One region of the Priestia sp. YIM B13491 genome, then DNA from elsewhere that is predicted to be linked to it. Evidence: riboswitches for the same ligand, from Rfam matches in the RefSeq annotation. Region 1 holds a riboswitch; the other holds the start of a gene.

Region 1 (5,925 bases):
AAATCAAGGAAAGTTTAAAAAATCAATATCGTTACTTGACCTAACGTTAATTGGGATGGGGGCTATTTTTGGTTCCGCCTGGTTATTTGCGGTTAGTAACGTAGCGTCAAAGGCTGGTCCAGCCGGAAGTTTTTCGTGGCTGATTGGCGGAGTCATCATTTTACTTATCGGTTTAGTGTATGCTGAACTTGGAGCAGCGCTGCCGCGTACCGGTGGAATTATCCGTTATCCGGTTTACTCACATGGTCATTTAGTGGGTTACTTAATTTCATTCATTACCATTATTGCTTACACAAGTTTGATTGCCATCGAGGTAACGGCTGTACGTCAGTATGTTGCGTTTTGGCTTCCTGGTCTAACTAAACATGGTTCTGAATCGCCTACTACAGTCGGCTGGTTATTTCAGTTCGCGTTATTAACGCTATTTTTTATCATTAACTACGTAAGTGTAAAAGCATTTGCTAAGTCAAATGTTATTATATCTGTGTTTAAATATGCGGTTCCTCTTACAATTATCGTCGTGTTAGCTTATCACTTTAAATCAGCTAACTTTACAACTGGCGATTTTACTCCGTTTGGTTTTAATGGTATTCAAGCAGCCATTTCAACAGGTGGCGTTATGTTTGCTTACCTAGGACTTCACCCTATTGTTTCTGTAGCCAGTGAAGTTAAAAACCCGCAGCGTAATATTCCAATCGCGCTCATTATCTGTATTGTACTTTCAGCGATTATTTACACAGCACTGCAAGTATTGTTCATTGGTAACATCCCGGCTGATATGCTATCAGGAGGATGGGGAACAATTCAAGAGCAATTCTCTTTACCATTTAAAGATATTGCACTTATTTTAGGCCTTGGCTGGTTAGTAACGCTTGTTATTTTTGATGCTATTTTATCACCAGGCGGTAACGGGAACATCTTCATGAATACAACTTCTCGTTTAGTTTATGCTTGGTCTCGTAATGGAACATTATTTAAACGTTTCTCAAAAGTAGATAAGAAAACAGGAATTCCACGTGCGTCACTATGGCTATCATTTGGAATGTCCGTATTCTGGACACTGCCATTTCCTTCTTGGGAAGCGTTAGTAAACGTATGTTCAGTGGCACTTATTCTGTCTTATGCGATTGCGCCAATTTCAGCTGCTGCATTCAGAGTAAATGCAAAAGACCTTAAAAAACCTTTTAAATTAAAAGGCATGAGCGTTATTGCTCCTGTTTCATTTATTTTCTGTTCATACATCGTATATTGGTCAGGGTGGACGACAATTTCTTGGCTGCTAGGATCACAGCTTCTAATGGTTGTTATCTACGTAGCGTTTAAGAGATACGTACCAACTGACGTTGTAAAATTTGCACAGCAGCTTAAATCTGCTTGGTGGCTAGTTGCTTATTATATTATTATGCTTGTTATCTCTTATCTAGGTTCATTTGGTGGAGGACAAGGTGTGCTAAGCAACCCGCTTGACTTAATTTTAATTGCTCTTGTTTCACTCGGTATTTTCTACTGGGCGAAATACACAGGTTTACCAAAAGCAGTTATCGATACAGATGATTAATAAAAAACACGGCATGAATTCATGCCGTGTTTTTTATTTGTAGAGTACTTACTCTATTTATTTATCAAACAGCCATGTTTTTAAAATAGCAGCATACTCACGAAAGTAGGCTTGAAGTTTAATTGAATTTGGTGTTTTTGCACCTAAAGGATAAACGTCAAAGCCTTGACGTTTGGCAATAATAGAGGCGCGAAATAAATGAAAATCACTGCTAACAAGCACGACTTTTTTGTGTTGAATATCAACTTTCTGTTTAGTAAAAGTGAAATTCTCAAAAGTAGAAGTTGACTGATCTTCTTTTATAATTCGATTCTTTTTAATTCCTTCTTTTCGCAGAAAACGATAGGCTGCTTCTGCTTCAGAAATTTCTTCATCAGATCCTTTTCCGCCCGTTACGATAACTTTTGTCTGTTGATTTGCTTGTAAATAAGATAAAGCCGTCTTTACTCGTTCTTTTAAACTAGGAGACATTTGATCACCATCTACTTTAGAACCTAAAACGAGCACATAATCCGCGTTTTGTGGAACAGACTTGTGAGCAGTTTGATACATACAAAAAGATATGATTGCTATATAAAGAACAAACACGCTGATAAAGACATAAATGATTTTTTTCTTCAACTGTGAGCACCTTCCTAGCTATTCCATAAGATGTTTGGAAAATAATTGTTATTATAGCATACGAGACCCAAATAAGTATAAACACAGTAATATATAATAATAGAAGAAAATCGTTATTGTGAATGGTTATAAAATTCGTTACAATAAAGAATAAATAATTTTAAAAGTGCCTCTAAGGAGGATAATAGGGAAATCGGTGTAAATCCGGTGCAGCCCCCGCTACTGTAAATGTGGATGAACCTGCAAAGACCCACTAGTCAAACTAGGAAGGGTGCAGAAGTAAAATGAAGCATAAGCCAGGAGACCTGCTTTTAAAAACCCCTTATTTTTCGGTGGGAGAAATAAGTCAAGACAATGTGTTAATGAGCGCATGACCAAACCTTGACTTTTACAGTTAAGGTTTTTTTATGTGGTAGGGAGTGGAAAAAGTGAAAAAAGGAAAACCGCTTATGATTCAAGGAACGCACTCAGACGCTGGAAAAAGCATGATTGCTACAGCATTTTGCCGTATTTTTAAAGAAGACGGCTATCAAACTGCACCGTTTAAATCGCAAAATATGGCGCTTAATTCATACATTACAATGGATGGAAAAGAAATTGGCAGAGCGCAAGGAATTCAAGCAGAAGCGGCTGGAGTAGAAGCAACAACCAATATGAACCCTATTTTAATTAAACCAACTCGTGATCATGAATCTCAAATAGTTGTTCATGGAAAACCGCTACGTAATATGTTTGCTTTTCAGTATCGGCAAGAATTTTTTAATGAAGGTTTGAACGTTATCACGGAAGCTTATAAAGAGCTTGCCAATCATTATGATCGAATTGTGATTGAAGGCGCTGGAAGTCCTGCTGAAGTCAATTTGAACGATCGGGAACTCGTAAATATGCGCGTTGCAAAAATAGCAGAAGCGCCTGTTGTGTTAGTAGGAGATATTGATAAAGGTGGCGTTTTCGCGAGCCTAGTCGGTACCCTTCAATTGCTTCCAGATGAACACAAGTCTAGAGTTATCGGGGTGTTAATTAACAAATTTCGAGGAGATTTAGAACTTTTAAAACCAGGGTTAAAGTGGTTTGAAGAATACACGGGTGTTCCGGTGCTAGGAGTTATTCCTTATATGAACAACGTGGAAATTGATGCGGAAGATTCGTTATCACTTAGAAATTACTCAACGCTTGTGAATCCGTTAAAAGAAATTGATATTGCGGTCATCTCGTACCCGCGCATCTCAAATTTTACAGACATCGATCCTTTAAGCTTAGAAGAAGACTGTCACGTGAGGCTTGTAACCAAGCCGTCGCAATTAGGTACGCCTGATTTAATTGTTTTGCCAGGAAGCAAAAATACGATTGAAGATGCTCAGTTTTTACAAGAAAGCGGCCTGGCTCTAGCCATTAATCAAGTCTTGAACACAACGAACGTTCACGTCATTGGCATCTGCGGAGGATATCAAATGCTAGGGGAGACAATTACAGACCCTGATGCAGTAGAATCTCGGATTGAATCCATTAAAGGGCTGGGCTTGCTTCCAGTGGAAACCGTTATGACAACCAGCAAAAAAACAGAAAGAGTTTCTGGGTATGTCCAGTTAGAAAATGAAAGAGTTTTGATTGAAGGCTACGAAATTCATATGGGAAAGACAGTTTCTAAGAGCACCACGAAAGCTTTTGCAGTGGTAGAGCATGAAAAAGAAGGAACGGTTAAAGACAACGTTATTGGCACGTATGTTCATGATGTGTTTCATAACGATTCTTTGCGCAGAGCTTTGCTTAATCAAATTCGCAAACATAAAAAATTGCCGCCTATTACGGACACATTCAACAGTCGCCTGCAAAAAGAGGAGTCTTTTTCAAAAGCAGCAGCATATGTGAGAGAAGCCGTAGATATGGAAAAGCTATATGAGTTAATAGACAACTATAAAAGCCCGGAGCAAACACAAAAAGTATAGCTTGTAGAGGCTTTCGCTTGTTTTTTTACCGAGAACTTTAGTACGCTATTCTATGTTGCCTAAGTTCAACAGTCTAGCACTCGTAACAAAGAAAAGATGATTGTTTCCAACTTAATGCATGGTGGAAGCATGGTTTATGGACAGGAAAATGAATGGTTAATGTAATGTAAAACATCACGCCTCGTTTCCTAGAGGAGCTGAACGTATTGATTTTTAAACGTATTTTTTTAAACAAAGCATCTATTTTATACATAGTCAGTTTATTTATTGTATGTACTTCGGTAATTATGGCCGTATTTATTGGTACAGTTTCGTTAACCGTAGGAGATACAATCAAAATTATTCTTGGTCACCTTACCGGGCTATCCTTATATCACGGTCCGGAAAACATGGATTTAATCATTTGGCAAATTCGTTTTCCAAGAGTACTGGTGGCATTTTTAGTAGGAGCTTCGCTTTCAATAGCAGGGGCTGCCTTTCAAGGGCTATTAAGAAACTCGCTTGCTGATCCTTATACGATCGGGGTTTCCTCAGGTGCAACCCTTGGCTCTGTCATGGCAATTTATTTTCATTGGAGTATTTTTGGTTTGTCTATCTTCACGCTGCCTGTAGTCGGCATTGTATCTGGTTTTATTACTCTTCTTTTAGTTTTTGGTATTACGAAACTCGCAAGCGGCAATTTGGCCAATGAAACCATCATCTTAGCGGGGATTATTTTATCATCCTTTATGAGCGCACTTATTTCATTAATTGTGGCTCTTTCTCCCGAAGAAGATGTAAGGCAGGTTTTATATTGGCTAATGGGAAGCGTATCAATGAGAGGATGGTCTCATATTCAAATTTTAGGGCCGTTCTTTTTGATCGGTACAATTATGCTGTTGTTACATGTAAAAGAGCTGAACGGCTTAGCATTTGGCGATCAATCCGCTCAGTTTATGGGAATAGACGTAAAGAAGAAAAAAAGAATGATTTTAATAGGTGCATCCGTATTAACAGGAGCTGCGGTATCAGTATCTGGGGCAATTGGATTTGTTGGCTTAGTTATCCCCCACGTAGTGCGTCTCGTAGCGGGAGCTAATCATAAGCATGTACTGCCGCTTTCTATTTTAATTGGAGGAAGTTATTTGGTTTTAGCAGATTTATTGGCACGAACGATATTAGAACCTCGTGAACTGCCTATTGGAGTCGTAACCGCCTTAATTGGTTCGCCGATTTTTACCCTGCTCCTTGTAAAAGAACGTATGCGGAAGAGAGGAATATCATGATTGAACTATATAATGTGACAGGAGGATACGATAAGCAGCAGCCGACCGTTCGTGACATCACGTTCACCGTAGACAAAGGTTCTTTTGTCGCTTTACTAGGACCAAATGGAAGCGGGAAAACAACGCTTATTCGCTTAATTATGAATGTATTAACCATTCAATCAGGAGAAGTGAAGGTGGAAGGAAAGTCAGTGAAGGCTTATTCACCAAAACAACTGGCGCAAAAAGTTGCAGTCATGACGCAAGAAAATCAAATTGGGCTAGAATTTACGGTTCAAGAAATTGTTTCACTTGGACGTTACCCTTATCAGGCAAAAGGATTGTTTAGCACTGTATCAGCACAGGATGAAGAAGTGGTGGAAAGTGTGATGAAATTAACAAACGTCTGGCACTATAGAAATCATACTTTTCAATCGTTAAGCGGTGGAGAAAAACAGCGGGTTTTACTGGCTAAAGCACTAGCCCAAGAACCTGACTACTTACTTCTTGATGAACCAACGAATCACTTAGATGTAAAACATACAATGGAACTGCT
Region 2 (5,925 bases), on a different contig from region 1:
CAGGCAAGAGCATAATTGGAATTACAACTACATCTTGTGCTCCTTTTGCCACACATGTATCAATGCCTTGACTTACATTTGGGCGTTCAAATTCTAGAAAACACGTTTCTACTAAAATAGATGCGTCCCAATCATGCTTCATAGTCGAAATAAATTCGCGAATTTGATCGTTCCCTTCAGGATCTCTGCTTCCATGACCGACAAATAAAACTGATTTCATATAATGCCCTCCCATTTTTTAATCTCCACACGGAGCTGGTTCTACTTTTATTTTTGGTGTTATATCTTGATAGTCGAATCCATAAACGTTCTTCACACGCTTAAAGAATTTATGAAACCGCTCATTAGGATGACCTTTTTCTTTATATTCATGGACAATGTTCTCCACTATTTCAACAATGTCGTCAGGCGCTATACCTTCCGCCACAATTTGACCTGAATGCGCATTGCGTCCAACCGTTTTAGCTCCTAAAAATAAATCAAACGCACCTTTTCTATAGACAATGCCGATATCTTCTTGAACAGCGCCATAGCAAGCCATACCGCATCCATTAATACCAAGCTTCAGCTCTTTTGGCATGTCCATTCCCCCGAGGCGTTTTTGTAATTCTTCCGTATGTGGAATAGCATCGCTTTTTTCTCCGTCACAAAAATCACACGCTTTAATTGTGAACACATCTCCGACCGGAGATAGTAAAAAGGAAGCTGCTTGGAGCTTTTTAATAATCACATCTGGCTGAGCCGTTGGGATTTGCAGTTTGATTTGATGGTCAGGTGTATACTCCATCGTACCTTTTTCACCAACAACTTCTGCTAGTGTTGTCATTTGAACAGGCGTGAATTTCTTATTGGCAAGTCCTGGACTAACCGCCACTTCGAAAATAGACTGTACTGGCTGACGTACGACCGCAGAAGTAGGTTCACCTAAAATTGCTTGAAGCGCTTCTTCTGCAAGAGCTCGTGAAGTTGCTGTTTCTTCTGTTTTGGTCTGAATTGCTTCAATAGTCGAAGCTGTTTGCTTTACAGTCTCTTCTTGATCGAGAGCCCATGGTTCTGCTTCTTTTCGAAGTCGCTGATGCGGTCTTAGCGGCTGCTCCGTTTGGTTGAGGGTATATTTTCGCTGATATCCGCGCGGTGTAATCATTAAATCGTCGTAAAAGAACGTAGATGAATTTCCGACAACAACGGTAGTCAGCATGCCAATTTCATGATTTAACATGTCTTTTAAGTTGGTCATTACGACTTCTTCACGGTCACGATAAGCGCTTTTCACAAGACCAACAGGCGTATCAGGGGAACGATACTTTAATAGAATTCTTTGCGCTTCAACAATTTGTCTTGTTCGTCTTCCGCTCTTTGGGTTGTAAAAAGCCACTACAAAATCTGCTTGTGCAGCTGCTTCAATTCTTTTTTCGATTAGCTCCCAAGGCGTAAGGTGGTCACTTAAACTAATTGTACAAGCATCGTGCATCACGGGCGCTCCAAGGAGAGATGCGCATGAATTGATAGCCGAAATGCCAGGAATTACTTCCAGCTCTACGCCCGTTTCTTTTTTCCAGCCTTTTTCAATCAACACTTCATACACAAGGCCTGCCATTCCGTATACTCCCGCATCTCCGCTCGAAATGACAGCTACGGTTTTTCCTGCTTCAGCTTGCTTTACAGCTTCCTGTGCACGGCTTACTTCTTCGGTCATTCCCGTACTAATAATTTGCTGATTCGTTAACAGTCCTTGAATTAATTCCACATAGGTTTTGTAACCGATGATCATATCACTTTCTTGAATGGCTTCTCTTGCTCGCTGTGTAATATGTTCAAAGCTTCCCGGCCCAAATCCAATAACTAAAAGTTTACCTTTCATGCTAGCTCCTCCTTTATGCGTTACTTTTTACTTTGTCAATTCCTTCTATGGAGTCACTGTTTTCCGGAGAAACGAAACCATTTTGATCATATTCATAAATAAGCGATTCCTTTATACTGCAGCCTCCTGCTAAATGTTCTTCGACAATCCGATGAGCCACGGTTTCAGTGACCTGCTTGTACCAATCTCCTGAAGGATAGACGATAGCTACAGGAGCATCTTTGCATCGTCCGTTACAACGTGTACGCGTTGTATGAACCGTTTCATCCAAATCCAGTTCTGTCACTTTATTTCGAATAGCTTGCGTGGCTTCTTCTCCACCTTTTCTCATACAGCTGCTTCCATTACAAATCAATACGTGATGTTTTGTTCCATTTAAGTTCCACGTCGTCACACTCATTCGCTCCTTTACTAAAAAAAGCGCCTCTATCAATGATAGAGGCGCAGAAAAATTCAAACTAAGTTTTTGCACTTCCACCTATATCCCGTAGGGTAAGCTTCGCATTAGAAAAAGGCTGGTTTCCTGACTTCGATTCATCACTTGATTGCGCCTTCCCGAATACAGTGGCATATGCAATCAGCTCATCTTCACAGTGGCGGGTACCGCGCTGGCTTCACACCAGACTTCCCATTTAACGCAATGTGGACATTGCGCACCTTTTTTGCACGATATGTAGTTTTGCGATACGAGAAAAACCCGCTTCGCTAATATGCGAGCGGGTAAAACGTCAGAATAAGAGTGTACACGAATGCCACTTTAAGCCAACGTTTCCCTTCCCGCTCCCCGGAGAAATAGAAACTTCACAATAAAGACAGGTCTCCTGACTTGTGTATCATTCTACTTGAGAACCTTCCCGTGATTTTTCCACAGTGGTTATACTCGTTCGTCCACACTTACAGTTGCGGGGGCAGTACTGGTCTTTCACCAGTTTCCCTATTAAGCCTTCTTGGCATCTTTACTGTTGCTGTTTGATATATATGAACCTTTTAAACTATCAGAATAATAGAAGTAACTACCATATCATAGCGTACATTTTTTTTTATTTCAACTCTATTCTTTTTATAGGATATAAAGAGCCATAAAAAAACAAGAGCAAAAAATCAGCTCTTGTTTTTCTACTTATATAGCTACCAATGTTAAATGAGGATCATTATAATACACGACTTCTGAAAGAACTTTACAGCCATTTGTTTTGGCAAAAGCTTCTCTCGCCTGCTTTTCAGTTTCAAATTCAAACATTTTCATTTCTTTTCCAGCATATACCGTCAGTACCCACATGAAAAGATTCGCCTCCGATTATTGTAGTGATCGCTATATCCACATTATGACGAAACCATTTCCTTTTGAAAACCCATTCTACAAAACTTGTCACAAGAAACTTTTAAAAATTTAAAAACATTTTAACTTCTGTAAATGAACAAAATGTACAAAAGGTTTAAGCAGTATTGTACCTTTTTAAAAAGGTGCTTTTTTAACCAACTGTTGATTCACCAGTAAAAAAATATATAGTATTTATAAAAAAAAAGAAGCCAGACAGCCGGCTTCTTTTTTAAGAAAGGAAAGAACAGACATCACAATCCCGTTCTGTTCTTTCCTTTGCATAAAAATACACTAATTAAATATCCCTTTCTTAAAGCAGAATCATGTTCGACTGAACATAGTAATAGAGAAGCTTATACGTATGATTCAATGAATCTTGATGCGTTCTCTCAAACGCATGAGAAGAATCAATTCCTGGACCAATCAAGCCGTGTACGATATCGTGTCCGGCACGAATAGCAGCAGAAGCATCTGATCCGTAAAACGGATAAATATCTAATTTGTACTGAATATCATGCTGCTTAGCTAGCTCCACTAAATGCTTTCTCAAACCGTAATGATATGGGCCGCTTGAATCTTTTACACAAATAGACACGGTGTATTCATCAGTAGATTGTCCATCTCCCATAGCACCCATATCAACCGCTAAGTATTCTACTGTTTGAGGCGTAATGTTCGAATTTCCTCCGTATCCAATTTCTTCATTATTTGAAATGAGAAAATGCGTAGTGTATGGCAGTTCGATCTGTTCTTCTTGAATTATTTTCATGAGCTGAAGCAATAAAGCTACGCTTGCTTTATCATCGAGATGACGAGATTTAATAAAACCGCTTTTTGTTATTTCTACACGAGGATCAAACGAAACAAAGTCGCCGACTTCAATTCCAAGACTGCGAACATCTTCTGCGCTATGTACTTTTTCATCCAATCGAATTTCTATATTTTCTTGATTCCGCTCAGCTTTCCCTGCATCTTTATACACATGAACAGATGTTTGATGCATAAGGATGGTTCCTTTAAATACTTCTCCTGATGAAGTTTCAATTTCACAATATTCTCCTTCAATAGAATTGTAGCGAAACCCTCCAATCAGGTCGATTTTCAGACGTCCACTCGGTTTGATTTCTTTTACCATAGCACCTAATGTATCGACATGAGCCGTCAGCATGCGGTGGTGATCTGTATCTTTACCGGGAATAGTAGCGACTAAGCCCCCTTTTCGATTGCGATACGTTTGAATATTTAGCTCTTTTACATAGTCTTCGACAAATGAAATTACCTTTTCTGTATTTCCAGAAGGACTGGGAATCGAAACAAGCTTTTTAATTAACTGAACAGTTTCCGTCATTATGACACTTCCTTTGTCTCTCATTTCTTTTATTTTACCATATGTTTCAAAAAAGATAACAGGCAGCTCCAAACAAAAAAGCCGGGCATCTGCCCAGCTTTTTTGTTTTAAGCTATGTTTGATTTCTTTAATTCATTTGTGTAATTTAATGATTTTTGCTTATCAAACTCGCCTTCAGACTTGGACATTACAATAGCAGCTAAAGCATTTCCTACTACGTTAACTGTGGTACGCATCATATCAAGAATGCGGTCAATTCCTGCAATAAATGCCATGCCTTCAAGAGGGAAGCCCATAGATTCAAGTGTAGCAAGTACAACTACAAACGATGCCCCTGGTACACCAGCCATTCCTTTTGAGGTTAACATTAGCACAAGAAGGAGCTGAATTTGGTCCATAATGGAAAGGTCGATGCCGTACATTTGAGCAATAAACAGCGATGCCAGCGCCTGATAAATGGTTGAACCATCTAAATTAAACGTGTAGCCCGTTGGAATAACAAACGATGTAACCGATTTAGAACAGCCGAAGTCTTCCATCTTTTTGATAAGAGACGGTAAAACGGCTTCTGAACTTGCCGTTGTAAAAGCAAGAAGCAGCTCGTCTTTTAACACTTTTATCAGCGTAAACATGCTTGTTCCAGCCATTTTAGCAATAATTCCAAGAACCACAAGCACAAAGAAAATCATGGTGAAGTAAACGGCGAACACTAATTTTCCTAATGGAATAAGTGATCCGACACCAAACTTTATAATATTAACACCAATAAGTGCAAATACACCTACTGGAGCAAACTTCATCACCAAATTAGTTACCCAAAACATTGCATCCAAGACGCCTTCAAAAAAGGCTAAAACAGGTTTTCCTCTCTCTCCAATCGAAGCTACGCCTACACCAAACAGTACGGAAAATAAAATGATTGGTAAAAGATCGCCTTCTGCTACCGATTGAAAGACGTTTGTCGGAACAATATGAAGAAGCTCTTGAGCAATCCCTGTACTTTCAGACGTTTTTGCCGTTGCCTCATATTGAGAAATATCGCTTTTTTCAATATGTCCCATATCAACCCCTGCACCAGGGTGAAATAAGTTCGCGGCAATAATCCCCACTACAATAGCAATGGTTGTAACAATTTCAAAATAAAGAATTGTTTTTCCGCCAAGCTTACCTAATTTTTTGATATCGCCTACTCCTGCGACCGCTACGATTAATGCTGAAATCACAATCGGTACGACAATCATCTTAATTAAATGAATAAATATGTCTCCAATCGGCTGTAAAATAGAAATGGCTGTATCGCTTCCGTAAAAGATAGCACCTACAGCTACGCCTAAAATCAGTCCAATTAGAATCTGAGTTGCTAGACCTAACCTTTTCACTTTCTTGCTCCTTTCG

The links. Region 1 has a riboswitch for cobalamin ahead of ACFX4E_RS11660 (cobyric acid synthase). Riboswitches for the same ligand answer to the same signal wherever they lie in the genome.
Region 2: it holds a riboswitch for cobalamin, as region 1 does, so the genes downstream of both, ACFX4E_RS21075 ((2Fe-2S) ferredoxin domain-containing protein) here and ACFX4E_RS11660 (cobyric acid synthase) in region 1, are expected to answer to the same signal.

Annotation. Positions count from the first base shown of each region.
Region 1 covers NZ_JBHZOR010000003.1:158,049-163,973, reverse strand. Annotated here, with positions in the region: gene ACFX4E_RS11670 (APC family permease) at 1-1,558, shown strand, start outside; gene ACFX4E_RS11665 (YdcF family protein) at 1,616-2,179, opposite strand; cobalamin riboswitch at 2,327-2,506, shown strand; gene ACFX4E_RS11660 (cobyric acid synthase) at 2,599-4,125, shown strand; gene ACFX4E_RS11655 (FecCD family ABC transporter permease) at 4,332-5,390, shown strand; gene ACFX4E_RS11650 (ABC transporter ATP-binding protein) at 5,387-5,925, shown strand, end outside.
Region 2 covers NZ_JBHZOR010000006.1:126,448-132,372, forward strand. Annotated here, with positions in the region: gene ACFX4E_RS21065 (sirohydrochlorin chelatase) at 1-220, opposite strand, end outside; gene cobJ (precorrin-3B C(17)-methyltransferase) at 239-1,861, opposite strand; gene ACFX4E_RS21075 ((2Fe-2S) ferredoxin domain-containing protein) at 1,875-2,255, opposite strand; cobalamin riboswitch at 2,358-2,537, opposite strand; cobalamin riboswitch at 2,656-2,834, opposite strand; gene ACFX4E_RS21080 (hypothetical protein) at 2,982-3,140, opposite strand; gene ACFX4E_RS21085 (M42 family metallopeptidase) at 3,493-4,530, opposite strand; gene ACFX4E_RS21090 (cation:dicarboxylate symporter family transporter) at 4,638-5,909, opposite strand.